Regions from separate parts of the Streptomyces sp. TLI_146 genome, predicted to be linked through region 3. Evidence: riboswitches for the same ligand, from Rfam matches in the RefSeq annotation. Region 3 holds a riboswitch; each other region holds the start of a gene.

Region 1 (9,506 bases), 480 kb from region 3:
TGGTTGCAGGGGAGATCTCAACCCCCTGTGTGACGCCGCACGGCAACCCCGCTCCCTATGTTGGCCTTCCGGCGGCGGCGAACCGGCACGCCGCCGGAGTACGGCGACACGCGTCGCGCCACGCGCGGTCGCCCCCATCCACGGGAGACCCCATGAAACAGGTACGGATCCTCGTCGTCGCGCTGCTCAGCGCCGGAGTGCTGGGCGGCGCGGGCATGCTCGCCCCGGCCGATGCGGCCACGTCCGCCACCCGGGCGACGAGCGCCGCCGGATGTGCCCAGACCCGGCCGTTCCTCTCGCAGGGCGACCGGGGCACCTGTGTCAGGTACCTCCAGCAGAAGCTCACCGACCAGGGCATCAGCACCCGCGTCGACGGTGTCTTCGGCAGCGGGACGACCAAGTCGGTGAAGAGCTTCCAGTACCTCTGCGGCTACCGCGGCCACGAGGTGGACGGACTGGTCGGGCCCCGCACCTGGGCGGGTCTGCTGGACCACGCCTGCGTGTGAGGATCGGTCCCTGCGTGTGAGGATCGACCCCTGCGGATGAGGATCGGCCCGACATCGCAGGTCAGCGCTGCCCCGCCCACCCCAGGGTGTACATCCATGGGGCCACTGCCCAGCGCGAAGTTCGGTCGAGGGGTTGATGTGGTGACGTCCGGGCTTCCGGCACTCTTACGGACATGCTGAGCGACCGACATCACCTGACGGTACGTCAAAAATCCAGAAGCATGCGGAGACTGGGGTCCGTGGTGGCCGCTCTCTGCCTGACCTCCGGCACCGCCGCGCTGTTACCGGCGCCCGCGTCCGCCGCGCCGGCACCGGACGGCAAATGGGTGGACAGCAAACGGGTGGACGACCACGGCTACACCGCGCAGATCCGCCGCACCGAGTACGGCATCCCGCACGTCCTGGCCCACGACTACGGCGGCTTGGGGTACGGATACGGCTACGCGTTCGCGCAGGACAACCTGTGCCAACTCGCCGACCAGGTCATGACGTTGCGGGGCGACCGCTCCAGATACCTCGGCCCGACGGGGACGACCGCCGACGACACGCCCAACCTGGCGAGCGACACCTACCACCAGGGACTGCGGCAGGCAGGTACGGTCCGGCGGCTGCTCGACCGCCCGGCGCCGCTCGGCCCGACGCCCGAGCTGCGCCGGATGGTCGAGGGGTACGCCGCCGGGTACAACCGGTATCTGCGCGACACCGGCGCCGCTCACCTGCCGGACCCGACGTGCAAGGGCCAGCCCTGGGTCGGCCCGATCAACGCCATGGACATCTGGAACCTCGTCTACGACGTCAACGGCGCCTTCGGCGCGACGGCGCTCAAGCAGGCCATCGCCACCGCGACCCCGCCGACAGGGGCCGGGGGCAAGGCCGCCCCGAAGCCACGACGGGCAGCAACGGCAGCAACAGCAGCAGCGGCAGCCACAGGAGCGCCCAGCGTCGCCGCGAGCGGTTCGGCCTCGGTGCCCGCGCGGGAAATTCCCTCACCCCCGTCCACCCGCAAGGGCCCCCGCCGCGACGACCTCGGCAGCAACGGCTGGGCGCTCGGCCGTGACGCGACCCGTGGCCGCGACGGCATGCTGCTGGCCAACCCGCACCTGGCCTGGATCGGCGGGTACCGCTTCTACCAGGTGCAGTTGACGATCCCGGGCGTCATCGACGTCGCGGGCGCGAGCATCTACGGCACCCCGCTCGTCGAGATCGGCCACAACCGCACCCTGGCCTGGACGCACACCACGAGCAACGCCGACCACGCCTCGCTCTACCGCCTCGCCCTCGCACCCGGCGACCCGACGAGCTACCTGGTCGACGGCAAGGCCGTGCCGATGACCCGCAGGACCGTTCCGGTCACGGTCCGGGGCGCCGACGGCAAGGTGTCCACCGTCTCCAGCACCCTCCACACCTCCCGGTACGGCCCGGTCCTCGCCGAGGGCTGGACGCGCACCGAGGCGTACGCACTGAGGGACGCCAACGCGGACAACCTGCGCTCGATGAACGAGTGGCTGGCGATCGGCAGGGCGCGGTCCGTGGCCCAGCTCAAGCAGGCCCACCAGACGTACCAGGGCATCCCGTGGACGTACACGATCGCCACGGACACCGCCGGTACCGCGTACTTCAACGACTCCTCCGCCGTGCCCCACGTCGCCGACGACCAGCTCAAGCGGTGTGCCCTGCCGGGCGGGGGCGGCGAGGATCTGGTCGGTGTGCTCGACGGTTCGACCTCGGCCTGCGACTGGGGCAGCGACCCCGACGCGGTGGTGCCGGGCATCTTCGGCCCCGGCCACCAGCCCCGGCTGACCCGGACCGACTATGTGGCCAACTCCAACAACGACTCGACGCTGACCAACCCCGCCGAGCCGCTGGCCGGTTACCCGCGGATGTACCGCGCCGGAGTTCCCCTCGGGCCGCGCGCCCAGCTCGGGCTCCAGATGATCGCGGGCCGGCGCGACGGCTCCGACGGACTCGGCGCTCCCGGCTTCACCCTGTCCACGTTGCAGGCGAGCATGCTCGGCGACCGCAACTACACGGCGGAGCTGGGCCGCGACGACGCGGTCGCGATGTGCCGCGCGCACCCCGTCCTGACCGCCACCGACGGCACCGAGGTGGATGTGCGCGCCGCCTGTGACGTCCTGGCGGCCTGGGACACCCGCGACGACCCCGACAGCCGCGGCGCCGTGTTGTGGAAGGCGTTCCGCACCCGAGTGGACGGCCCGCACGCCTGGTGGCGCGTTCCGTACGACCCGGCCCAGCCGCTCACCACCCCGCGCGGGCTCAACGGCGACGAGCCGCAGGTGCGGCGCGCGCTGGCCGACGCCGTCCGCCAGCTGGCCGCCGACCAGGTGCCGCTGGACGCGCCGATAGGCAGTGTGCAGCGCTGGGCGGGGATTCCGCTGCCCGGCTGCTCCGGAGGCGAGGGCTGCTTCAACGTCGTGGACGCGTCACCCACGTCGGGCAGCGGCGGCGCCACACGCCCGAGCTCCCCGGACGACTACGCGTCGGGCTCCAGCTTCATCATGGCCACGGAGCTGACGGCCCAGGGGCCGCGCACCCGGACGATCCTCACCTACGGGCAGTCCGTCAACCCCGAATCGCCGCACTACACCGACCAGACCGTCCTCTTCTCGCACAAGCGCTGGGTCACGGAACGGTTCACCGAGGCGGAGATAGCGTCCGACCCCCAGCTGCGGACCATAACCCTGCGGGGCTGACCGGGGCTGACCGGGGCGGTGGGCGCCGGTGCCATGAACGCGTCGGGGCGACCCGTACGGCCCACGCCATCCCCAGAGTTGGGGATACCGGGGCCGGGGGACGCCTCCTAGTCTGAGCGAGGCGGGAACGTCCCCCGCCCGAACGGGGGACGTTCCGGCGTCGAGGCCGCGAGCGGACACGGGGAGCATGCGATGGAGCGCGCGAACAACGTTGCCGATGGTCCCCAGTCCGTCATCTGGGACATCACGTACGCCTGTCCGCTGCGCTGCACCCACTGCTACTCGGAGTCGGGCAGGCGGCCGACGCGCCAGGTCGGCCACGACGACATGCTCCGCATCGCCGACGCGATCATCTCCCTGGGCCCCCTCCAGGTCACCCTCGCCGGGGGTGAACCGCTCCTGGTCAAGGGGGTGTTCGAAGTCGCGGAGCGGCTGACGCGGGCCGGTATCTCGGTGCTCGTGTACACCGGCGGCTGGAACTTCCAGCCGTGGATGACCGAAGAGCTGGCGCGCGTGTGCGGGCGGGTCGTGGTGAGTGTCGACGGCCCCGCGCCCGAGGTGCACGACCGGATCCGCGGCAGGGCGGGTTCGTTCGAGCGGGCGATGCGGGCGCTGGCACTGCTGGAGGCCGCAGCGCGGGAGCGGGACGGGCGCGGTGAGCGCCCGCTCCCGTTCGCCATCGACTGTGTGGTCGTACGGAGCAACGTCGACCGGCTGGAGGAGTTCTGCACGGACGTCGTCCCCCGGTTCCCGCACCTGAGCTCGCTCGACTTCGGGGCCGCCGTGCCGTCCGGGCTCGGCAGCCGCACCGGATACGCCGAGCACGAACTTCTCTCGGACGAACAGCTCGTCGAGCTGGGCGGTGAGGAGCGGCGCGCGCGGCTTCAGGCGCTCGCCCCGGCCACCGTCCGGGTCGGCACGTCGACCAACTTCTCGTTGCAGATGAACCCCGAACAGGTGGCGCGCGGGCTCGACTTCCAGTCGGTGCAGATCGAGCCCGACGGGCAGGTCCGGGCCATGCTCATCTACGAGGGCACGGTCGGCAGTCTGCTGGAGGAGCCGCCCGCCGAGCTGTGGCGGCGTGCGGTGGAGCGGTGGACCGACCCGTTCGTGACCGAGGCGCTCTCCGGCGCGGGCGCGGGCACCATGCGCGGCTGGGCCGAGGCCGTGCGGCGTATCGACTACCACTTCGGCTCCGACGAGGTCCGCGCCCGCATCGACCGCCGCCCGGTGTTCACCGCGCCGACCGCAGGCTGAGAGGCGTCCTCGGCGATGATCACGGCTGGGAGGGTTTGCCCGCGATCGCGTCGTAGACCTTCTCACGCAGCCGACGGCGCCAGCCCTCGCGTTCCCCACACAGCCGCCCCCAGGACGACGCTGTCGACGGAGAGCCTGCCCTCCTCGGACCAGTAGACGTCGCGCAGATGCGGGATGAGGGCGAACTCGTCCAGGACGAGGGCCGTGCCGATCCCGCAGACGGCGGCCTCGATCTCGGCCCGGATCATCCGCACGCCGAACCGGATGAAGAGGAACGCCCCGAGGAACCCGAGCAGCAGGAACAGCAGGGGCTGCTTGCCCGGGTCCATGATCTCCCGCCGGTACCAGTCGCCCAGGACAGCCAGCGCTCGCGGTCGGTGAAGAACGAGAACACGGCGGCGGGGCTCGCGGCGATGTGCCGCTCGACCGCGACCGTGTTCCTGCTGGCGGCGTCGCCCATGCGTCGGCCCTTCCTCGTGCCCGTCGCGCCGGGCCGGGAGAAGCGATTGGTCCCGTCCGGCGCAGCGTAACCAGGCCCGCGTGCGTCAGCACCTTGAGCCGTGGCGGTGGGTGCCCCTTCGGCGCACGCCCGGCCGACCTCGCGGTGCGTCAGGCCCGGCTCTGCTTCGTCCGGACCCGGCCGAGCCGTTTCGCTCCCTCGTCGAGTCCGGCGTGGAATGTGATCTGTAATACCCCTGTCCACGACCAGACTTGCAGGTGGGGCGGGTCGCACCTACGGTTGGCGAGCCGTGGTGTTCGGGAAGACCGGTGCAAGACCGGAGCGGCCCTCGCCACTGTGATCGGGCCCCATGTCGTTCAGGCCATGAACGGCTTCGGGTAGCCCGCCCCGTAGTGCCACTGGTGGCCGTGAGGCCGCTGGGAAGGCAGGGGCGGCGCGACACCCGGAAGCCAGGAGACCGGCCACGGCATCTCGCGTAATGATCCACGAGGTGCTGGAGCGTGAACGAATGACCCTGCCCACCCCTGCCGCCACATTCCACTGGCGGCGCGAGGACACCGTGCGCACCGCCTGGCTGCTGGCGGTGATCGCCGCCCTGCACGTGGTGGCGTTCGGCATCCTCTTCCTGCTCGTCGTGCCCGAGCACTACGAGGTCGGCTCGAAGACGTTCGGCCTGGGCCTCGGCGTCACCGCCTACACCCTCGGCATGCGGCACGCCTTCGACGCCGACCACATCGCGGCGATTGACAACACCACCCGCAAGCTGATGGCCGACGGCAAACGCCCGGTGTCGGTCGGCTTCTGGTTCGCGCTCGGGCACTCCAGCGTCGTGGTCGTCATGGCGGCCCTGGTCGCCGGGGGCGCGCAGCTCGCGGGCACCCTGATGAACGACGACTCACAGACCCACCAGACGCTCGGCATCGTCGGCACGACCGTCTCCGGATCGTTCCTGTACCTCATCGCCGCGCTCAACCTCCTCGCCCTCGCCGGCATCCTGCGGGTCTTCCGGGCCATGCGCGCGGGCACGTACGACGAGGCCGAGCTGGAACAGCACCTGGACTCACGGGGGTTCATGAACCGCCTCCTGGGCCGCTTCACCAAGTCGATCACCCGGCCCGGCCAGATGTACCCGCTGGGCTTCCTCTTCGGGCTCGGCTTCGACACCGCCACCGAGGTCACCCTGATGGTGATGGCCGGCTCGGGCGCGGCCGCCGGGCTGCCCTGGTACGCGGTGCTGTGCCTGCCGCTGCTCTTCGCGGCGGGAATGAGCCTGTTCGACACCATCGACGGCACCTTCATGAACTTCGCCTACCAGTGGGCCTTCTCCAACCCGGTGCGCAAGGTGTTCTACAACCTCACCATCACCGGGCTCTCCATCGCGGTGGCCTTCCTGATCGGCACGATCGAGCTGGTGGGGGTCCTGCACGACAAGCTCGACCTGCGCGACGGCGCGACCGGCTGGATCGCGGGCCTCGACCTGGACAACGTGGGCTTCATCATCGTCGGCCTGTTCGTCGCGGTGTGGGCCGCGGCCCTGGCGTACTGGCGGCTGGCCAAGGTCGAGCAGCGGTGGGCGGGGCGCGTCCCCCCGCGGCCCGCCGAAGTGCCCGGCCAGGCCGCATCCGAGCCGGTCCCGGACGTCACCTGAAGGCCGCGTCACCTGAAGGCCGCGTCACCTGAAGGCCGCCACGTTGTCCGCCGCCCAGGCGCTGAACGGACGCGGCGCCCGGCCCAGGACCCGCTCCACGTCCGGGCTCACCCGCCGCTCCTCGGGCGTGGGTTCGCCGAGGATGCCGAGCGTGGCCTCGACCACCGGCTCCGGCATGAAGCGGGTGAGCAGCTCCCGTGCCTCGGCCGGGCTCTGCTCGACGAAGCGCACCGGCGCCCCCAGCGCCTCCCCGATCGCGCGGGTCTGCTCGCGCGGCGAGAGCGGGGCCGGTCCGGTGAGTTCGTACGTCCGGCCCGTGTGGCTCCCGTCGCGCAGGGCCGCGGCGGCGACCGCGGCGATGTCGGCCGGGTCGATGACGGGCAGGGCGACATCGCCGAAGGGCGCCGTGACCGTCCGCTCGGAGCGGATCGAGGCCGCCCACATATAGGCGTTGGAGGCGAATCCGCTGGGCCGCAGGACCGTCCACGTCAGGCCCGACTCCCGTACGGCGTCCTCGAAGGCGCGCAGCCGGGTGTGTGCGGGGGAGTGCGGGCGGGTGGCGGTGGCCTGCGACGACTGGAGGACGACCCGGCGCACCCCGGCGGCCCGCGCCGTGTCGAGGATGGCGTACGGGTCGAGGCCCTCGCCGTCGCCGGGGACGAGGAGGTACAGCGCGTCGGCCCCGTCGAGGGCGGGCTTGAGGCTCTCGGGCCGGGCCGGATCGGCCTGCTGGAACTCCACGTTGCCCGGCATCAACCCGGCCGGGACGCGACGGGAGACCGCTGTCACCCACTCGCCCGACGAGGCGAGGGTCCGAACAAGGTGCCGTCCGACGTTCCCGGTTGCTCCGGTCACCACGATCATGATCTCTCCCTGAGGGTGTCTGAGGCGCGGCACGTGATCCGTCCGCGCTCGATCTGCACTCATCCTGGAAGCCAAACTGGCCATCTCTTGTCCAGTTTCAGAAAGAGAATGATCGGCATGAGAGCCGATCGTCTGGTGGCGACCCTGTTGTTCCTGCAGACACGCGGACGCGTGACCGCGCGCGAGGTGGCGGCGGAGCTGGAGGTGTCCGAGCGCACCGCGCGCCGCGACCTGGAGGCGCTGGCGGCCGCCGGCATCCCGGTGTACTCCCAGCACGGGCGGGGCGGCGGCTGGTCCCTGGTCGGCGGGGCCCGTACCGACCTCACCGGTCTGACGGCCGCCGAGATCCGTGCGATGTTCCTGGTCGCGGGGCCGTCGGCGGCCACGCCCGAACTGCGCACGGCGCTGCGCAAGTTGGTCCGGGCGCTGCCCGCGCCGCTCCGGCCCGACGCCGAGGCCGCGTCGAAGGCCGGTGTCACGGACGGCACGGACTGGTGGCGCCTGCCCGTCACCGCGGGCACGCCCCAGCTGGACGCGCTGCAAGGGGCGGTGGTGGACGGCCTGCGGATCCGCCTCGGATACGCCCGCCCCGGCAGCCCGGCCGGTATGCGCACGGTCGACCCCCTGGGCCTGGTCACCAAGGCGGGAGTCCCGTATCTCGTGGCCGGTACGGACAAGGGGGGAGGCGAGCAGCCGGTGGCCGGATCCGGCCACGACGGTCTGCGTATCTTCCGGCTCGACCGGATCACCTCGGTCGAGGTGACCGCGGACCCCGTCGTGCGGCCGGAGGGCTTCGATCTGGCCTCGGCCTGGCGGGCCCTGGCCGCGCCGATGGAGGAGCGGATGCGCGGCGCGACCGTACGGGGGCGGGCCGATCCCACGGCCGGGCGCGTCCTGGCGGTCCTGTTCGGCGGCCGACTGCGCCTGGGCGGCGAACGGGCCGACGGATGGCTGGAGATGGAGATCGACGGCCCGTCCCCGGAGGTCGTGGCCGCGCAACTGGCCGGTCTCGGGGCGCGGGTGGAGGTCCTGGAACCGCCGGAGGCCCGCGAGCGGCTCGCGGAACTGGGGGCCGAACTCGCCGGGCTCTACGGCGAGGGGTAGCGGGTGCGGCGACGGGCCGGAACGGAGATCCGCTCCGGCCCGTCGCCGTCGGTCACCCGGCGGCCAGCACCGCCTTGCGGTGGCTGAACGTCTCGATGGAGTAGCGGCCGTGGTAGTTGCCCATGCCGCTCTCGCCGACGCCGCCGAACGGCAGGTCGGAGACGGTGAGATGGGCCAGCGGCAGACCGAGGCCGAGGCCGCCCGACGAGGTCTCGGCGGCCAGGCGCTCGCGGGTGGTCGTGGACTCGGTGAAGGCGTACAGGGCCAGCGGCTTGTCGCGGTCGTTGATGAAGCCGATGGCCTCGTCCAGGTCCGCCACCGTGACGATGGGCAGGATCGGCCCGAAGATCTCCTCCCGCATCACCGGCGACTTGGGGTCGACGTCGGCGAGGACGGTCGGCGCGAGGTACTTGGTGGCGCGGTCGCCCCGGCCACCGGTGACGACCCGGCCCGAGTCGAGCAGCGCGCTCAGCCGGTCGAAGTGGCGCTCGTTGACGATGCGGCCGTACTCGGCGGAGGCCTGCGGGTCGGCTCCGTACAGGGCCTCCACGGCCCGGGCCAGCGCCGGTTCGAGGGCGCGGGCGGTCTCCGGGTCGGTGAGGACGTAGTCGGGCGCGACACAGGTCTGGCCCGCGTTGAGGAACTTGCCCGCGGCCAGCCGGGCCGCGACCGTGTCGAGGTCGGCGTCCCGGTCGACGAACACCGGGGACTTGCCGCCCAGTTCGAGGGTGACCGGGGTGAGGTGCTGGACGGCGGCGGCCATGACGATACGGCCGACGGTGCCGTTGCCGGTGTAGAAGATGTGGTCGAACCGCTCGGCCAGCAGCGCCGTGGTCTCCGGGATGCCGCCTTCCACCACGGCCACCGCGTCCGGGTCGAGATACTCGGGCAGCAGCCGCGCCAGCACGGCGGAGGTGGCCGGAGCCAGCTCGCTGGGCTTGACCACGACCGCGTTC
Region 2 (9,506 bases), 2.3 Mb from region 3:
CACGCGGGCAGCGGGCCCGAGCGCTCGGCGAGGTCGCAGGACGCCTCGTACGCCGTGAGCATGATGCGCTCGGCCAGCTTGGTCGACAGGGCCTTCGCCTCGGGGGAGTCGAAGGGCAGGCGCAGCTTGAAGAAGACGTCCTGGAGGCCCATCGCGCCCAGGCCCACCGGACGCCACTTGGCGTTGGAGCGGCCGGCCTGCTCGGTCGGGTAGAAGTTGATGTCGACGACCCGGTCCAGGAACGTCACGGCGGTGCGGACGGTCGAGTCCAGGCGCTCCCAGTCGATCTCGCCCGAGGCGAGGACGAAGGCGCCGAGGTTGACCGAGCCGAGGTTGCAGACGGCCGTCTCGCCGTCGTCCGTGACCTCCAGGATCTCCGTGCAGAGATTCGAGGAGTGGACGGTGTGGCCGGGCTCCGCCGTCTGGTTGGCGGTGCGGTTGGAGGCGTCCTTGAAGGTCATCCAGCCGTTGCCGGTCTGCGCCAGGGTGCGCATCATCCGGCCGTACAGGTCCCGCGCCGGGATCGTCTTCTGGGCCAGACCGGCCGCCTCGGCCTTGCGGTAGGCGGCGTCGAACTCGTCGCCCCACAGGTCGACCAGCTCGGGCACGTCGGCGGGGGAGAACAGCGACCAGCTGCCGTCCGCGTCCACGCGGCGCATGAACTCGTCCGGGATCCAGTGCGCCAGGTTCAGGTTGTGCGTACGCCGGGCGTCCTCACCGGTGTTGTCGCGCAGCTCCAGGAACTCCTCGATGTCGGAGTGCCAGGTCTCCAGGTAGACCGCCGCCGCGCCCTTGCGCCGCCCGCCCTGGTTGACGGCCGCGACCGAGGCGTCCAGCGTCTTCAGGAACGGGACGATGCCGTTGGAGTGGCCGTTGGTGCCCCGGATGAGCGAGCCGCGCGAGCGGATGCGGGAGTACGAGAGGCCGATGCCGCCCGCGTGCTTGGACAGGCGCGCCACCTGGTGGTAGCGGTCGTAGATCGAGTCCAGCTCGTCCTGCGGGGAGTCCAGCAGGTAGCAGCTGGACATCTGCGGATGGCGGGTGCCGGAGTTGAAGAGCGTGGGGGAGGACGGCAGGTAGTCCAGCCGGCTCATCAGGCCGTACAGCGAGGCGACCTCGTCGAGCGCGCGCACCGAGTCGTCCTCGGCCAGGCCCGCCGCGACCCGGAGCATGAAGTGCTGCGGGGTCTCGATGACCTGGCGGGTGATCGGGTGCCGCAGCAGGTAGCGCGAGTAGAGCGTGCGCAGGCCGAAGTAGCCGAAGCGGTCGTCGGCGCCGGCCGCGAGGGAGTCCGCCACCAGCGCGTCGAGGCGGGCCGCGTGCAGCCGTACGAAGTCGGCGGTGCGGTCCGCGATCAGGCCCTCGCGGTGGCCGACCTCGACCGACTCGGAGAACGAGACCGAGCCCTGGGTCGCGGCCTCCTCGGCGATCGTGAGCGTCAGCAGCCGGGCGGCGAGGCGGGAGTACGCCGGGTCCTCGGAGATCAGACCGGCGGCGGCCTCGGTGGCGAGCCCCCGCAGCTCCGCCTCGTCCGAGCGCGCGTTGCGGCCGCGCAGCGCGGCGGCGGCGACACGGCCGGGGTCGGTGTCCGGCAGATCGGCGGTGAGGTCGGTCAGGGTCCGCAGCAGCGCGGTCCCGGGGGCATCGGCCGGCTCTTCGGCGATCGCTGAGGCGGGATCCGCAGGGGCGATGGTCACGTGGGGGCACTCCTCGCTCGGCACGGGGCCTTGGGGAGGTGCGGGCACACGGACACACCCCCTCGGGGGTACGCCGCGTCCACTGCCCATTCCGCGAGGCCCGGACGTCTGGCACCCGGACCGGACGGCCAGGGCGCGCTGTCGGCAGGTCCTCGGACTGACCAAGTACGCAAATGCGTACGAGTACACCGTTGCGGGACAGTTCCGGATTTGCACCGGATTCCCCTGCGGCGACAGCGAGCACGAGCATACATCTTGTGCCGGGCTGTCGTGTTGCCCCCACATGTTGTGTCGCGGTGAAACCGTGGAGTGGCAGAGCGTCAACTCGTCCTCCATGAAAGCGACAACGGGCCGCCGGGATTCCCGGCGGCCCGTGTGCATACGGTGAAGGGTCGGCTCAGTGCGTCGAGCCCGCCGTCGCCGGGGGCAGTTCCGTCTGTACGCCCGGGTCGCCCGCGTCCGCCGTGTAGTCCTCCGGGGACGTCTCGTCGACGCCGTCGGGGGCCTTCAGGGCCCGCAGGACGACCGTGAGGACGACGGTGACCGCGACGTTCAGGAGGAACGCGGTGAGGCCGATGTAGCCGATCTCACCGATGCCGGGGATCTCCTTGGAGCTGCCGCCGAAGTGCTTCTGGGTGGGCGAGGCGACCCCGTACGCGGCGAGCGTGCCGTACGCCATGCCCACCGCCCAGCCCGCCAGCAGCGCCCAGCGGTGGAACCAGCGGGTGAAGAGACCGCCCACCAGGGACGGGAAGGTCTGCAGGATCCAGATGCCGCCGAGCAGCTGGAAGTTGATCGCGACCGTCTTGTCCATCGTCAGGACGAAGACCAGCGCGCCCACCTTCACCAGCAGCGAGACCAGCTTGGAGACCTTGGTCTCCTGCTCCGGCGTGGCGTCCGGCTTGAGGAAGTCCTTGTAGATGTTGCGGGTGAAAAGGTTCGCGGCCGCGATCGACATGATCGCCGCCGGGACGAGCGCGCCGATGCCGATGGCGGCGAACGCCACGCCCGCGAACCAGTCCGGGAACATGTCCTCGAACAGCTGCGGGATCGCCAGCTGGCCGTTCTTGACCTTGACCCCGGCCGCGATCGCCATGAAGCCGAGCAGCGCGAGCAGGCCCAGCATCAGCGAGTACAGCGGCAGGATCGTGGTGTTGCGGCGGATGACGTTGCGGCTGCGGGAGGAGAGGGTCGCCGTGATCGAGTGCGGGTACATGAAGAGCGCCAGCGCCGAGCCGAGGGCGAGCGTCGCGTACGTCCACTGCCCCGCCTCGGGGGGCACGAGCGCGCCCGTGGGCTTCCCGGCCGCGTTGGGCGTCTCGAACTTGTGCCGGGCCGCCGCGAAGATGTCGTCGAAGCCGCCGAGCTTGATCGGGATGTAGATGATCGCCACCAGGATGACGATGTAGATCAGCGTGTCCTTCACGAACGCGATCAGTGCGGGGGCGCGCAGACCCGAGGAGTAGGTGTACGCGGCGAGCACCGCGAACGCGATCAGCAGCGGCAGGTCCTTGACGAACCAGTTGCTGGACCCGCCGATGCCCATCACGTCCAGCACCGCCTGGATGCCGACCAGCTGGAGCGCGATGTACGGCATCGTGGCGAGGATGCCGGTGACCGCGACCGCGAGCGAGAGGCCCTTGGAGCCGAACCGGCCGCGCACGAAGTCGGACGTCGTCACATAGCCGTGCTTGTGCGAGACCGACCAGAGCCGGGGGAGGAACGTGAAGATCAGCGGGTAGACCAGGATCGTGTACGGCACCGCGAAGAAACCGGCCGCGCCCGCCGCGTACACCGCCGCCGGAACCGCGACGAACGTGTACGCGGTGTAGAGGTCGCCGCCGAGCAGGAACCAGGTGACCCAGGTGCCGAACGAGCGCCCGCCCAGGCCCCATTCGTCCAGGCTCTGCTCGTTCTCGGCGCGGCGCCAGCGGGCGGCCAGGAAGCCGATGACCGTGACGGCCAGGAAGAAGAAGATGAAGACGCCGAGCGCGACGCCGTTCACCCCGTCGGCGGCTGCGAGAGTCACTCGCGACGAGGAGGTCACTTGCCCTCACCCGCCTTGCGGCCCTGCTGGTCGTGCTGCCACAGCTTGTACGCGAGCATGGTGAGCGCGGTCGAGATGACCACCCAGAGCATCTGGTACCAGTAGAAGAACGGGATCCCGGCGAGGGCCGGGTCGGTCTTCGCGTACGAACCGACCCAGAGCATCGCCACGAAGGGCGCGATCAGGCAGAGGGCGATGACCACGCGCGCGGGCGTGATCACCGGTCTCCGCTCTTGCGTTGATTCCGGCATACGTTGGCTCCGTCCCCTCACTTCACCTGTGTAATGCGCAGGAAATCTAGGGGACGGATAACCGTCGCGAAACCCCCGTCCGGATAGCGGACGTGGCGAAAGAGTGCGGGGTCGGTGCAGGCCGGAGGCTATTTCCGGCTATGTCAGTCTGTCGGCCGCTTCAGCCGCGCGACGAACTTGTAGCGGTCGCCCCGGTACACCGAGCGCACCCACTCCACCGGTTCGCCGTTCCCGTCCAGTGAGTGGCGGGAGAGCATCAGCATTGGCAGGCCCACGTCCGTGCCGAGCAGGCCGGCCTCGCGCGGGGTGGCGAGCGACGTCTCGATCGTCTCCTCGGCCTCGGCGAGCCGCACCCCGTACACCTCCGCGAGGGCGGTGTAGAGGGAGGTGTACTTGACCAGCGAGCGGCGCAGCGCGGGGAAGCGCTTGGCCGACAGATGGGTCGTCTCGATCGCCATCGGCTCGCCGCTGGCCAGCCGCAGCCGCTCGATGCGCAGCACCCTGCCGCCCGCCGCGATGTCGAGCAGCCCCGCCAGCGTGTCGTCGGCGGTGACGTAGCCGATGTCCAGGAGCTGGGAGGTCGGCTCCAGGCCCTGGGCGCGCATGTCCTCGGTGTACGAGGTGAGTTGCAGCGCCTGGGAGACCTTGGGCTTGGCGACGAACGTGCCCTTGCCCTGGATGCGCTCCAGGCGCCCCTCGACCACCAGCTCCTGGAGGGCCTGGCGCACGGTGGTGCGGGAGGTGTCGAACTCGGCGGCCAGGGTGCGCTCGGGCGGCACCGGGGTGCCCGGCGGAAGGGTCTCCGTCATGTCGAGGAGATGCTTCTTGAGGCGGTAGTACTTGGGCACGCGAGCGGTACGGGCGCCGGGGCCCGCCTCTGTCTCCGTACCGCTCCCGTCGGTGGCCATGGCCCGCCTTCCCGAGTGCTGCGCTGCTGCCGTCACCGGCTCCTCCGTCTGTCGCGGCTCACATGGTGGCACGGACCGGTCACGGGTCGTCGCCCTCCCTCAGGTGTCGGTCCGATAACGGACGCGACAGCCCTTCTTATACACCCTTGACACCCCTAAAGGTCTAGGCCAAGCTCCGGGTACTGGTCTAAACCATTAAAGACCAGGTCCCAGCCCCACAGGCAGTACACGGCGTATGTCTTCGCGGTGGGCGGGGGGTTGCAGCATCCCTGAGGAGGGTGGCGTGAAGCGCAAGCTCATCGCGGCGATCGGCGTCGCGGGCATGTTGGTCAGCATCGCGGCGTGCGGCGACGACGACAAGAAGGACGACGGTGCCAAGGGCGGCGACGCCAAGTCGCTGACCGTCTGGCTGACGGTCGACGCGCAGAAGAACTGGCCGGACCTGGTGAAGGCGGCCGACGACGCCATCGTCGCCAAGCACCCGGGTCTGAAGATCAGCCACGAGTACTACGGCTGGCCGGACAAGAACGCCAAGCTCGACGCGGTGCTCGCCACCGACAAGGCCCCCGACGTGGTCGAGATGGGCAACACCGAGATGCTCGCCTACTCGGTCAAGGGCGCCTTCGCCGAGATCGACCCGTCGAAGTTCGACAACTCCTCCGCCTGGCTCGACGGCCTCAAGGCCTCCGTCACGTACGACGGCAAGACCTACGGCGTCCCCTACTACGCCGGTGGCCGCGTGGCGACCTGGCGCAAGGACATCGCCGCCGAGGCGGGCGTGAGCGCCGCCCCGAAGACGTACACCGAGCTGACCGCCGACCTGGACAAGATCCAGGAGAAGAAGGGCGACAAGTTCAGCGCCTGGTACCAGCCGTCCCGCGACTGGTACGCGGCCATGTCGTACGTGTACGACGCCGACGGCTCCATCGCCAAGGAGGACGGCGGCAAGTTCAAGGCGAACCTGTCCTCGCCGGAGTCCCTCAAGGGGCTGAACGAGTACAAGAACATCCTCGGCAAGTACATGCACGGCGACAAGACGAAGGACGAGTCCGACCGTCCGATCGTCTACGGCCAGGGCAAGTCCGCGCTGATCTTCGGCGCCGGCTGGGAGGGCGGCACCGCCGCGACCCCGGAGAACGACAAGGTCGGCAAGCTCGCCGACAAGATCGAGAACTTTGTGATGCCCGGCCCGTCCGGCAAGGCCATGCCGGTCTTCCTCGGCGGCTCCGACCTGGCCGTCCCGGTCAAGTCCAAGGCGCAGGCGCTCGCGGCCGAGTGGATCAACGCGTTCACCGGCACCCAGGGCCAGAAGGGCCTGATCGCCAAGCAGAACCTGCCCAACAACAAGACGGCCCTCGCGCCGCTGAAGTCGGACCCGAAGACGGCCGTCCCGGCCACCGCGGCCGAGTCCAGCTGGTTCGTGCCCATGGCGCCGGGCTGGGGCCAGGTCGAGAAGGCCAAGGTCCTCCAGGACATGCTGCAGGCCATCGGCACCGGCAAGAAGTCGGTCGAGCAGGCGGCGAAGGACGCGGACGCCGCGATCGACAAGGTCATCAACACCAAGTGACCTGTGGGCGAGGGCCCCGTCGGACAGCGACGGGGCCCTCGCCCGGCCAGTACCGGAGAGGGACCGCTAGGAGCGCGCGATGAGTGCCGCAGAGACAACCACCGCCAAGGTGCCGCCGGCGCGGCGCGACCCACGACCGGGTGGGGAATCCGGGAAGCCCCCGAAGGGGCCGGGCAGAAAGCGCAGTGCGGGACAGGCGGCGGTGCCCTGGGCGCTGCTCGCCCCCTGCCTCCTGGCGCTCGCCCTCGTACTGGGCTATCCGCTGGTACGCCTGGTCACCCTGTCCTTCCAGAAGTTCGGCCAGCCGCAGCTCTGGGGGTTCAAGGACCCGGAGTCGGTCGGCTTCGACAACTTCACCAACGTCCTGAGCGACAGCGAGTTCTGGACCGTCGTCGTCCGTACGGTCCTGTTCGCCTTCACCGCGGTCGTGCTGACCATGGTTCTGGGCATGCTGATCGCCCTGCTGCTCCAGCGGGTCTCCGGCTGGGTGAAGACCCTGGTCAACATCGCTCTGGTGGCGAGCTGGGGCATGCCGATCGTCGTCGCCATCACCATCTTCAAGTGGATGTTCGACAGTGACTTCGGCGTACTGAACTGGCTGCTCAGCCAGTTGCCGGGGGTCGACATGATCGGCCACAACTGGTTCGCCAGCGGCACCCAGGGCCTCGCCGTGATCATGCTGCTCGTCGTCTGGGGCGCGGTGCCGTTCGTCGTCATCACGCTGAGCGCGGGCCTGACCCAGGTCCCCAAGGAGCTCGAAGAGGCCGCCCGGCTCGACGGCGCCGGCGCCTGGGGCGTCTTCCGCCACGTCACCCTGCCGATCCTCAAGCCGATCATCGTGATGCTGGCGACCCTCTCGGTCATCTGGGACATGGGTGTCTTCCCGCAGGTCTTCGTGATGCGCGGCAACCACCCCGAGCCCGAGTTCCAGCTCCTCACCACGTACTCGTACGACAAGGCGTTCGTGGTCAACGACTACTCGCAGGGCTCCGCGATCGCGCTGCTCACCGTGCTCCTGCTGCTCGGTGTGATCGCCGTGTACATGCGCCAGATGCTGAAGATCGGGGACGTCGAGTGAGCGCAGTGAACGAAAGGCAAGGCGTACCGATGGCTACCTCGACCCCGGCGCTCGCGCGCCCCCGCAAGAAGAAGTCCAAGCTCGGCTGGAACCTCCTCGGCCTGCTGGTCTTCGCCACCGCGGGCTTCCCGGTCTACTGGATGCTCAACACGGCGCTCAAGCCGTCCAAGGACGCGATCGACCCGAGCCCGCACTTCTTCCCCCGGTCCTTCACCCTGGAGAACTTCCGCCGGGCGCTGGACATCGGTGACTTCTGGGGCTCGATCGGCCGCTCGCTGATCGTCTCCGTCGTCGTGGTGGTGATCGGCATCGCGGTCGGCCTGCTCGCCGCGCTCGCCATCTCGCGGTTCGCCTTCCGCGGCCGCAAGATCGTGATCATCGGCATCCTGGCGGTCCAGATGGTCCCGCTGGTCGCGATGATCATCCCGGTCTTCCTGCTCCTCAACGACCTCGGCCAGTACGACAAGTTGTCCGGCCTGGTCCTCACCTACCTCACCTTCATCCTCCCCTTCACGGTCTGGACGCTGCGCGGCTTCATCGTCAACGTCCCCAAGGAGCTGGAGGAGGCGGCGATGGTCGACGGGTGCAGCCGCACCGGCGCCTTCATGCGCGTGGTCTTCCCGCTGCTGGCCCCGGGCATGGTGGCCACCTCGGTCTACGGCTTCATCCAGGCCTGGAACGAATACCTCTACGCCCTCATGCTGATGAGCCAGAACCATCAGACCGCCACCGTGTGGCTGTCCAACTTCACCACCCAGCACGGCACCGAGTTCGCCCCCATGATGGCCGGCTCCACCATGATGGCCGTCCCCATCGTGGCTCTGTTCCTCCTCGTCCAGCGCAAGATGGCCGCGGGTCTGACGGCCGGCGCAGTGAAGGGATAACGCCGCCCCATGACGACGATCGCACGCAGCACCGACACACTCACGCGCGACGCCCTGACCGTCCTTCAGCCCGGTTTCGTCGGCACCACCGCCCCCGACTGGCTGCTGCGCCGGATCGGTGAAGGCCTCACCTCGGTGGGCCTGTTCGGCCGCAACATCGCCACGGCGGACCAACTGGCCTCGCTGACCGCCCAGTTGCGGTCCGAGCGGGACGACGTCCTGGTGGCCATCGACGAGGAGGGCGGGGACGTCACCCGTCTGGAGGTCCGTACGGGCTCGTCCTTCCCGGGCAACCTGGCGCTGGGTTCGGTGGACGACACGGACCTGACCCGGGCGGTGGCGCACGAGCTGGGCCGCCGCCTGGCGGCCTGCGGGGTGGACCTGAACTGGGCCCCGTCGGCGGATGTGAACTCCAACCCGGACAACCCGGTCATCGGTGTACGGTCCTTCGGCGCCGACCCGCAGCTCGTGGCGCGGCACACCGCCGCGTACATCGAGGGCTTGCAGTCCGCCGGGGTCGCCGCCTGCACCAAGCACTTCCCGGGCCACGGCGACACGGCGGTCGACTCGCACCACGCGCTGCCGCGCATCGACGTGGACCTCGACACGCTGCACGCCCGTGAACTGGTGCCCTTCCGCGCCGCGATCGCCGCGGGCTCCAAGTCGGTCATGAGCGCGCACATCCTGCTGCCCGCGCTCGACCCGACCCGCCCGGCGACGCTGAGCCCGCGCGTCCTGACCGGACTGCTGCGCGAGGAACTCGGCTACGACGGGCTGATCGTCACCGACGCCGTGGAGATGCAGGCCATCGCCTCGACGTACGGGATCGAGCGCGGCTCGGTCCTCGCGATCGCGGCCGGGGCGGACGCGCTGTGCGTCGGCGGCGGGCTCGCGGACGAGGACACCGTGCTGCGGCTGCGGGACGCGCTGGTCGCGGCGGTACGGGCCGGGGAACTGCCCGAGTCGCGCCTCGCCGACGCGGCGGCCCGGGTGCGCGCGCTGGCGTCCTGGACGCGGCAGGCCAGGGGGAGCGGTGTGGCGGGGCCGGGCGCGGCGGAGGGGGCCGCGCCGGGT
Region 3 (9,506 bases):
TGAGCGGTCATGTCGGAGCAGCGACCAGAAGGCGGCGCCGGGCACACCCCGGCCGACTCGGCGCCGTGCCGGATCGTGGTGTGCAGGGACTGCTGCTGCGGCAGCCCGAAGGTGCCCGGGGTCGACCACGCGCAGCAGCAGGCGCGCCTCGCTGAGCACGCGCCCGTACGGGTCTCCGCCTGCCTCGACGTCTGCGAACAGGCCAATGTGGTCGTCGTCCAGCCCTCTCGTGCCGCGCGCCTCGCCGGTGCCCGTCCGGTCTGGCTCGGTCTGGTCAACGACCCCGACGCCACGGAGGACATCGCCGCCTGGGTCCGGGCCGGCGGCCCCGGCATCGCGCCCTGCCCCGACATCCTCGACCTCTATACCTTCACCCCGTCCCGCAGGGCGCGATGAGCGGGCTCGGCTGTAGGGGTGACACCGCGCCTGGGACACGGGGAAAACTAGGCCGTGTCGGGCAGCGGGGCCTCGGCGGACCGGCCCTGTGCCGCGTGGGCCGTGTCGTGAGGTGAGCGGCGGGTGCGCTCCGCCCATGCGGCCACCGGCGGGCCCGCCGCGCCCAGAGCCGCGAAGAACACCCCGAGCAGCAGCCAGCCCGCGTGTCCGAGTCCGAGGACCGCTGTCGTGAGGACCACCGGAGCCAGGGCCTGCCCCGCGTCGAAGCCGATGCCGAAGAGGCCCTGGTACTGCCCCTGGGCATGGTCCGGGGCGAGACCGAAGCCGAGCGCGTAGCCGCCCGAGGACTCCCATACCTCTCCGAGACTGTGGACGCAGACGGCGAGGACGGCGAGCCCTGGCGCGACCCAGACCGGAACGTCCGCGGTCAGGGCCATCAAGGGGCAGCTGACCAGGAAGAGCAGCCCGGCGATGCGGAACGCCCGGCCGCCCTGGCGTGGTGTCTCCACCCGGGAGCCGATCCTGCTCTGGAGCAGCGCGCACACCCCGCTGTTGACCGCGTAGACCGCCGCCACGGTCCAGCGGGGCGCGTCGGTGTGGGCGGAGAGCCAGATCGGCAGGAGCAGGGAGACGGTCTGGTACTGCAGGCCCATCGCGCCGTAGAGCGCGACGAAGGACACGTACGGCCGGTCGGACAGGACGGCCCAGCGGTGGTGCTCCTCGGGCCGGGGCAGGGGCCGGTAGTTCGGGACGCCGAGCAGGGCGATCAGACCGGCGCAGGCGAAGCTGGCGGCGTTGGCGAGGATGAGCGCGGTGTAGGCCGCGCGGGTGTCGGCCGAGACGGCGAAGGCGGCGCCGAGGGTGCCCAGGACCACGCCGAGGTTGACGAAGGTGCGGAGTTTCGCCCTGAAGGCGGCCGGGCGTTCACCGCCGGTACGGGCGACGATCGCGCCGCCCGCGGCGCCGCCCGCCGTCGCCGCCAGCCGGTCCAGGGTGGCGATGAGCGTGAACGTCACCCAGTCGTGGATGAGAACGAACGCGGCCATCGTCGCGGCCTGCATCGCGAGGGCCGTCAGCCAGACCGTGCGCGGCCCGTACCGGTCGGCCAGGTTCCCGGCCGGGATCCCGGCCAGCAGCCCGACCAGCCCGGCGACCGTGAGGCCGACACCGACCCGTGCGGCGGGCAGGTGCACCACCAGGGTGAAGTAGAGCACCGCGGCGGTGTTGAACAGCCCGTTGCCCACCCGACTGACGAAGCTCGCGGCGATGAGGGCACGCTGCGGACCGCTCGGCGCCGACGAGCCGGATATCCGCGGCCTGGCGCGCTTCCCGATCATGGCCAAGAGGCTAGCAGCGGCCCCGTGGGCACCCCCGAATGACCCGAGGCGGTCTCGCGCGGCGGCGGTCAGCGGTCGAGCATTCGACGTGTCCGTCATGCCCGGGTCGGAGACCTGTCCGGCTCTACGCGGTGAGGGCGGCCATGAGTTCGTCGCGTCCGCCGGCTCCGGTCTTGCGGAAGATCGCCCTGAGGTGGTCGTTGACCGTGTGCACGGACAGGTCGAGGAGCCGGGCGATCTGTTTGGGCGCCGTGCCGTCCTGCAGGTGCCGCACGACCTGCTGCTCCCGGGTGGTGATCCCGTACCAGTCGCAGAACGCCGGGACGAGCAGCTCGCCGGTCGCACGCTGGATGATGATCGCCACGTCGCCGTCGTCGCCGAGCGGCTGGGCCTCGATCGCGGTCCACTCGCCGTGCACGATCGAGGGGGTGCACACCCTCGCGTACCGCCGGCGCGGATCGCGGGCGTGTTCGCGCGCCTCGAACGACAGGGAGGCGTAGCAGTATTCGATGAGCCAGTCCGGTGCCCCCTGCTGCTGCGCCATCATCGCCTGCCGCTGCCGGGCCTGGGGTGTCATCGCGGCGACCTTGCCCTCGGCGTCGACGACGAGCATGCCGGGCGGCAGCCCGAGCCCGGGGGGCGCGATGGGCCCGGTGGTCACGTAGCCGCGTACCGCGGCGATCAGCGGCGGCCCGACGTCGGCGATGCGGTGCCTGTCGTCGATGTCGAACGGCCGGCCGTCATCGGCCCGCAGCAGTCCGAGCAGTCCCCACACGCCGCGGCCGTCCCGCAGGACCAGGCAGAGCTCCTCGCCGACCCCGTACCGGGCGAGCAGCCGGTCGTACGCGCTCGCGCGGAAGCGGCGGTCCGCGACGAGTACCGGCACACTCTGCCGTGCCAGGCGGGCCAGTTGGGGGTAGTTGGCGCCCCGGGCGGCGATGGTCATCAGCTCATGGCCGAGATCCGGTCCGTACCCGTGCCAGAACCCCAGCGCGGTGGCGCCCACTCCCAGCGACGGGTTCATCACCACCAGCCGCAGCGCGTCATGCGCGACCACGGGCGCGATCACCCCGGACAGGGCGGCCCCCGTGTCCTCGACCCCGGCGCCCGGCACCAGCACCTCGCGCAGGTCCCGGTACAGCCGTTCTCCCCCTGGCATCACGTCCCCAGTGTGGGCCCCCGCCCGCCGGGCGGACCAGCCCATCGATCCGGACATTTGGGAATGGCCGACTCCGGCCTGGGAGGCGGGGCGCAGCATCCTAAGCGCGCGGCACCTTCTTGGGGGCCAGATTGGAAGGACTGGTGGGGCGGATGAGGTGTGAGGTTTCACACGCGGCAGACAATTGCCTCGCCGTATCACCTTCCAGCAGAGTCAGGGATCAGTCAGGCCCCGCCTACGACACCCTCGTACCCGGGTACCCCGGTACCCGCACCATTCCATCACTGCTGGAAGGAAAGCGTGTGAGCCGGAGCTCGGTCCGGGGTTTCGCGGTGGCGTCGGCCACCGCGGTCACCACCGTTGGCGCCGTAGTCGGCATTGCCGCAGGCGGTCCCGCGGCCGCCTCGAACGACAACGTCGAGGCGACCGCAGCGGATTCGACCCTCTTCGCGGACATTCCCGCCGGCCAGCAGGCCCAGGTGCAGACCGCGTCCCTGACACTGCAGGCCGACGCGCAGTCCGCGCAGGCGAGCGCCGCGGCGAAGAAGTCCGCCGAGGAAGCCGCCCGCAGGCAGGCGGCCCGCGACGCCAAGTCGAAGAAGGGTGCCGCCGAGAAGGCCGCGAAGGACCGCGACCTGGAGAAGCAGAGCGCGAGCCGCTCGACGGGCCGAAGCCCTCTCCAGACCCAGAGCTCCTACTCGGTCGCCGAGGTCCAGGCGATCGCCCGTCAGATCGTCCCGGCGTCCCAGTTCCAGTGCTTCAGCCACATCGTGGACAACGAGTCGAGCTGGAACTACCGGGCCACCAACGGCAGTGCCTACGGCCTCGTCCAGGCGCTGCCGGGCACGAAGATGAGCTCCGTGGCCCCGGACTGGCAGACCAACCCGGCCACGCAGATCAAGTGGGGCCTGAACTACATGAACCAGCGCTATGGCAGCCCCTGCGGCGCCTGGTCGTTCTGGCTGTCCCACAACTCGTACTGACGCCACTCGTACGGACGTGCTTTCGCCGCGTTCGGATCACCCGCGAGCCGCCCCGTCCCCTCACTGATCGGTGTGTTCCGGCTGCGCCGGTGGACGGCAAACGCACTGAAGGCGGCGTTTGTTAGGCTCCATTCGTCTCCCGCGGGGGAAGTCCGGTGAGAACCCGGCGCTGACCCGCAACGGTGTGCACGGCTGACCGACGGTCGCCGTGCGAGCCCGATCGCCCGTGGGGGGCCTGCGACCCGTTGACTGCTCGCCGTGGACTGCGAGAGGGGACCGCGCGGTCGGCACGGCCGTACGGGCTGTCTCCTGCTTGACGTCCAGCCGGTGGGCCCAGGTGAAGGACGGTCCCCACCGTGCGCCGAAGTACGGCACCCAGCCGGATACCCGTGCTGCCGCTCAGCCTCGGCCTGGGACTGCTGCTTGTGCTGTCGCTCGGCTGTGGTGTCGGACTCGGGGCCGCCGAGGTCGGCTGGGCGGACGTGCCCCGTTTCCTGTGGGCCGGACTCACCGGCGGAACCGTGTCGGCGGGTGACGCGGCCGCGTACACCATCGTCTGGGAGATCCGGTTACCGCGGGTCCTGCTCGGCGCGGTCGTCGGGGCGGGGCTCGCGGCCGTCGGTGTGGCCGTACAGGCGATGGTCCGCAACGCGCTGGCGGATCCGTTCGTCCTGGGCATCTCCTCCGGCGCCGCGGTGGGCGCCAACGCCGTCATCCTGCTGGGGGCGTTCGCGGGACTCGGGGTGTGGGCGCTGTCGGTCTCGGCGTTCGCCTCGGCGCTCGCGGCCATGGTGCTGGTGTACGCCGTGGCCCGCTCGCCCCGTGGGCTGACTCCGCTGCGGCTGATCCTGACGGGTACGGCGCTGGCGTACGGATTCGAGGCGCTCACCACGGTCATGGTGTTCGGCGCGGCCCGGGGCGAGGCCGCCCGGTCGGCGATGATGTGGCTGCTGGGCAGTCTGGGCGGAGCGACCTGGGCGCAGGTGCCGATCGCCGCGGTGACCGTGGCGGCCGGGTGGGTGTGGCTGCGGTGGCGGGCGGAGTCGCTCAACGCGCTCGCCATGGGGGACGAGACCTCGGCCGCGCTCGGTGTCCCGCCGTCGCGGCTGCGCCGGGAGTTGTTCCTCGTCACCGCGGCGGTCACCGGGACCGTCGTCGCGGTCAGCGGAGCCATCGGGTTCGTCGGGCTGATGGTGCCGCACGTCGTACGCATGGTGGTGGGCGCGGACCACCGGCGGGTGCTGGCCGTGGCTCCTTTCGCGGGAGCGGTGCTGCTGGTGTGGGCGGATGTGCTGTCCCGGCTGCTGCTCGCCCCGGCCGAGCTGCCCGTGGGCGTCATCACGGCGGTGGTGGGTGTTCCCGCGTTCGTCCTGCTGATGCGGCGCGGCGGCTATGCCTTCGGAGGTGGCTGACCGTGCGGATCGACATCGACGGTGTGACGGTCGAGGCCGCTCGTACCCGGCTGGTCGACGACGTCCGACTCACCGTGGACAGCGGGGCGTTCGTGGGACTCGTCGGCCCGAACGGCAGTGGAAAGTCGACGTTGCTGCGCAGTGTGTACCGGGCGCTGCGGCCCACCGGGGGAGTGGTCCGGCTGGACGGCGACGATCTGCACGCCATGGATCCCCGGGCCGCCGCCCGGGCGCTGGCCGCGCTCCCGCAGGAGTCGTCCGCCGACTTCGACTTCACCGTGGCCGAGGCGGTCGCCATGGGACGGCTGCCGCACCGGGGGCGTACGGCGGCCTCTGACCGCGAGATCTGCGCGCGGGCCATGGAACGCACCGGTGTCGCCCACCTGGCCGACCGAGGTCTGCTCAGCCTGTCCGGCGGAGAGAAGCAGCGCGTCCTCATCGCTCGCGCCCTCGCCCAGCAGCCGCAGGTGCTCGTGCTCGACGAGCCGACCAACCACCTGGACATCGCCCACCAGTTGGACGTCCTCTCCCTCGTCCGCGACAGCGGGGTGACGGTGTTGGCCGCGCTGCACGACCTCAACCTCGCCGCGGCCCACTGCGACCTCCTGTATGTCATCGACGGCGGCCGGATCGTCGCCTCCGGCCCTCCGCACGACGTCCTCCAACCGGAGTTGCTCGCCCGGACGTTCGGTGTGCGCGCGCATCCCGTACGGCATCCCGGCACGGGCGCCGTCCAGCTCCTGTTCGACCTGCTCCCGCCCACCGCGTGAGACCACCGCGCGTAAGACCCGCGCACGACCACCACGTAAAACCACCTAAGGACGCCCATGCGCAAGTTGCTCGCCGTCGCCCTCTGCCTCGTCGTGACCACCGGTTGCGGTGCGAAGGTCGAGCGGCCCGAGGACGCGAAGTCCGCGGCGGTCACCCTCACCAACTGCGGCCGCGAGGTGACGTACGAGAAGGTCCCCGAGCGGGTGGTCACCAACGATGTCGGCATCACCGAAATCATGCTGGCCCTGGGGCTGGAGGACCGTATGGCCGGGTTCGCCATGCCCGACGACAAGGGAGACCTGGGCGACGTGCCGTGGAAGGACGGCTACGACAAGGTCCGTTGGCTCTCGAAGGACCAGCTCACCAAGGAGAACGTCCTCGACGCCCGCGCCGACCTCGTCTTCGCGGGCTGGAACTACGGTTTCCGCGAGGAAGGCGGCTTCACCCCCGATGCCTTGGCCAAGCTCGGCATCCCCTCGTACATCCTCACGGAGTCCTGCCGCAACAGCCGTACGAAGACGTCGCGCGGCATCATGCCGCCCCTGGACGCCCTCTATGCCGACCTGACCAACCTGGGCAGGCTGTTCGGCGTCGAGAAGCGGGCCGCCGCGCTGATCACCGACTTCAAGAAGCGCATCGCGGACGTACGCGCGAAGGCTCCCAAGGGCGCCGACCGGCCGACCGTCTTCCTCTACGACAGTGGCCGCGACCAGCCCTTCACCTCCGGCCGCTACGCCGCCCCGGAACAGATCATCACCGAGTCCGGCGGCGTCAACGTCATGCACGACGTGGCGGACTCGTGGACCACGGTCGGCTGGGAGAGCGTCGTCGAGCGCAACCCCGACGTGATCGTCGTCTGCGACTACGGGGAGGTGAGCGCGGAGGAGAAGAAGAAGTTCCTCCTGTCCCACCCTCCGCTGCGGGACGTCTCCGCGGTCAAGAACCGGCGCATCTTCACGCTCGACTACGTCGACCTGGTCGAGAGCCCCCGCAACCCGTCGGCGATCGCCCGCTTCGGCGCGTATCTGCGGACGGTGGCGGGAAAACGGTGAGAGGCACCCACGATCGCGATTGCCGTGATCACCAGCCGACCGGGCGCACTCCGACTCGTCCGCGTTGATGGCGGGGGTGCCCTGGTCCGCCTCCGGGACCGGTGTCACCATGCGTCCATGGCGTGGGAGATGGCCGAAGGGCCAGGGGGGAGCGCGGCGAACGCGGCGCCGGCCGCCGGAGCGGCCGCCTTCGTCGGGGCCGTGGCGGACGACCGGTTGAGCCAGTCGCTCGGCTGGGGGGTGTGGGGCGTCCTGACCACGGTGGGTTTGGGGCTGTGGGCCGCGCGCCTGGAGCGGGGCCGCCCAGCCGACCCCGTCGGTCGGTAGGCCGCCGCACCACGCGTCGCCGTACCACCGCCAACCGTGCGCGAACGCGTCAGGGTGCCTCGGCGAGGGCCGCGTCGATCATCCGGCGGGCGGTCACGGTCAGTTCGGCCAGGTCCGGGGCCGGGCGGGAGCTGGCGAGGGCTCCGGCCAGCCTGTCGTAGAGCAGTCCGTCCGTCCATGCCGCGAGGAGTTCGGCGGCCTCCTGGGGCCGGTCCGTGCCGAGCGAGGCCAGGAGTTCGGCGGCCCGGGCACGCGCGCCCTGTCCTGCCCGGTGGAGCTCCGGCGCCAGCTCGGGGTTGCGGGCCGCCTCCAGGCTGAGTTCGAAGCGGGCGAGTTGGCGCTCGCGGCCCACCGTCAGCCAGCGGTACAGCAGCCCTGCCAGGACCGCCGCGACCGCCTCCCGGTCCGGAGGCGCCGCGGCGAGGGCGCCGCCACTCTCGATGTCACCCAGGTCAAGTTCCGCCAGCCGCTGGTAGCAGGCGCCGATCAGCGCCGCCCTCGTACGGAAGTAGTACGAGGTGCTGCCCGTCGGCAGCCCCGCCGCGCTGTCGACGGCGCGGTGGGTCAGGCCGCGCAGCCCGGCGGCGGCCACGAGGCCGATCGCCGTGTCCGCGATCACCGTGCGGCGGTCCGGTGTGGATGAAGGAGTGCGAGGGGTGGACATGGCCTCACTCTACAGCTGTAGAGTGAGGCCATGTCCACTACAGATGTAGAGGGCTACTCGGGGCGGGAAGGACGTGGTGCGGGATGTCAGGGAATCAGCGTCGTGCGGTCGTGGTCGGCGCGGGGATCGGCGGGCTCACGGCGGCCGTGGCCCTGCACCGCCGCGGCTGGCAGGTCACCGTCTGCGAGCGGGCGCCCGAGCCGACCGCCGTGGGCGCCGGAATCGTCCTCGCCCCCAACGCCCTGCGCGCCTTCGACACCATCGACTTCGATGTCACCAGGGCCGCGGGCAGCGCCGCACCCGCCGCGCTCGGCCTGCGCCGTCCCGACGGCGGGTGGCTGCAGCGCGCCGACACCGCCGCCCTGACGGCCCGTTACGGGACTCCTCCGCTCGCCGTGCACCGCGCGGCCCTGACCGAGGCCCTGGCCGCCGATCTCCCCGAGGGCACGATCCGCTACGGCGCCGCTGTCACCGCCGTGGACGGCGTCGACGCCATGGCCGACCGGCCGGTGGTCCGTACCCCGTCGGGCGACTTCACCGCCGACCTCGTGGTCGCCGCCGACGGGATCCACAGTCCGCTGCGCCGACGCCACCACCCGGCCCACCCCGGCCTCCACTACAGCGGCGAGACCGCCTGGCGCACCGTGCTGCCCGCCGACGGGCCGGCCCCGGCGGCGGCCGCCGAGACCTGGGGCCGCGGTGAGCGCTTCGGCGTCGTCCCGCTCGCCGACGGCCGGGTCTACCTCTACGCGACCGCCGTCGCCCCCGAGGGATACCGCCCCGCCGACCCCCGCGCCGAACTCCTGCGCCGGTACGGCACCTGGCACGACCCGATCCCGGCGCTGCTGGAACGCGTCGATCCGGCGGCCCTGCTCCAGCACGACCTCCACGACCTGGCCGCCCCGCTTCCCCGTTACCACCAGGGCCGCCTCGCCTGGCTCGGCGACGCCGCCCACGCCATGACCCCCAACCTCGGCCAGGGCGGCTGCCAGGCCATCGAGGACGCCGTCGTCCTCGCCCACCTCCTCGACGGCGCCGACGTGACCGACACACCCGCCGCCCTGGCCGCCTACAGCGCGGCCCGGTGCGCCCGCACCGACGCCCTGCGGATCCGGTCCCGCCGCGCGGGCCGGATCGCCGCCCTCACCCACCCCTTCGCGGTGGCGGCCCGCGACTTCGCCGTCCGCGCCACCCCGGCCCGTACCACCCGACGGGCGATGGACGACCTCTTCGGCGGCATGAACGGCGTGCCTGCGAGCGTCGTCCGGCGATAGATGTGGGCCGCTCGGCCGTAACCGTGTGAAGGGGCCTCCGCCCGAAGGCGGAGGCCCCTCTTTTCTTGGGTTCCTGAAGGGTCTTCAGGAGGCTTCAGGCTCTCTTCAGCCCTGTGCTGTCAGCATCCTCG

What was found. Region 3 has a riboswitch for cobalamin ahead of BX283_RS36545 (iron ABC transporter permease). Riboswitches for the same ligand answer to the same signal wherever they lie in the genome.
Region 1: it holds a riboswitch for cobalamin, as region 3 does, so the genes downstream of both, BX283_RS34430 (HoxN/HupN/NixA family nickel/cobalt transporter) here and BX283_RS36545 (iron ABC transporter permease) in region 3, are expected to answer to the same signal.
Region 2: it holds a riboswitch for cobalamin, as region 3 does, so the genes downstream of both, BX283_RS26565 (ribonucleoside-diphosphate reductase subunit alpha) here and BX283_RS36545 (iron ABC transporter permease) in region 3, are expected to answer to the same signal.

Annotation. Positions count from the first base shown of each region.
Region 1 covers NZ_PJMX01000001.1:7,734,889-7,744,394, forward strand. Annotated here, with positions in the region: gene BX283_RS34405 (peptidoglycan-binding protein) at 153-506, shown strand; gene BX283_RS34410 (penicillin acylase family protein) at 728-3,217, shown strand; gene BX283_RS34415 (radical SAM protein) at 3,410-4,474, shown strand; gene BX283_RS34420 (hypothetical protein) at 4,537-4,803, opposite strand; cobalamin riboswitch at 5,208-5,415, shown strand; gene BX283_RS34430 (HoxN/HupN/NixA family nickel/cobalt transporter) at 5,413-6,582, shown strand; gene BX283_RS34435 (NAD(P)H-binding protein) at 6,607-7,446, opposite strand; gene BX283_RS34440 (YafY family protein) at 7,564-8,550, shown strand; gene BX283_RS34445 (aldehyde dehydrogenase family protein) at 8,603-9,506, opposite strand, start outside.
Region 2 covers NZ_PJMX01000001.1:5,908,778-5,918,283, forward strand. Annotated here, with positions in the region: gene BX283_RS26565 (ribonucleoside-diphosphate reductase subunit alpha) at 1-1,697, opposite strand, end outside; cobalamin riboswitch at 1,823-1,964, opposite strand; gene mctP (monocarboxylate uptake permease MctP) at 2,095-3,726, opposite strand; gene BX283_RS26575 (DUF3311 domain-containing protein) at 3,741-3,995, opposite strand; gene BX283_RS26580 (GntR family transcriptional regulator) at 4,139-4,903, opposite strand; gene BX283_RS26585 (extracellular solute-binding protein) at 5,187-6,470, shown strand; gene BX283_RS26590 (carbohydrate ABC transporter permease) at 6,550-7,548, shown strand; gene BX283_RS26595 (carbohydrate ABC transporter permease) at 7,578-8,432, shown strand; gene BX283_RS26600 (glycoside hydrolase family 3 protein) at 8,442-9,506, shown strand, end outside.
Region 3 covers NZ_PJMX01000001.1:8,213,617-8,223,122, forward strand. Annotated here, with positions in the region: gene BX283_RS36525 (hypothetical protein) at 10-396, shown strand; gene BX283_RS36530 (MFS transporter) at 444-1,733, opposite strand; gene BX283_RS41885 (helix-turn-helix transcriptional regulator) at 1,858-2,892, opposite strand; gene BX283_RS36540 (transglycosylase SLT domain-containing protein) at 3,195-3,875, shown strand; cobalamin riboswitch at 3,987-4,122, shown strand; gene BX283_RS36545 (iron ABC transporter permease) at 4,232-5,287, shown strand; gene BX283_RS36550 (ABC transporter ATP-binding protein) at 5,290-6,057, shown strand; gene BX283_RS36555 (ABC transporter substrate-binding protein) at 6,115-7,110, shown strand; gene BX283_RS36560 (hypothetical protein) at 7,228-7,437, shown strand; gene BX283_RS36565 (TetR/AcrR family transcriptional regulator) at 7,487-8,101, opposite strand; gene BX283_RS36570 (FAD-dependent oxidoreductase) at 8,185-9,375, shown strand.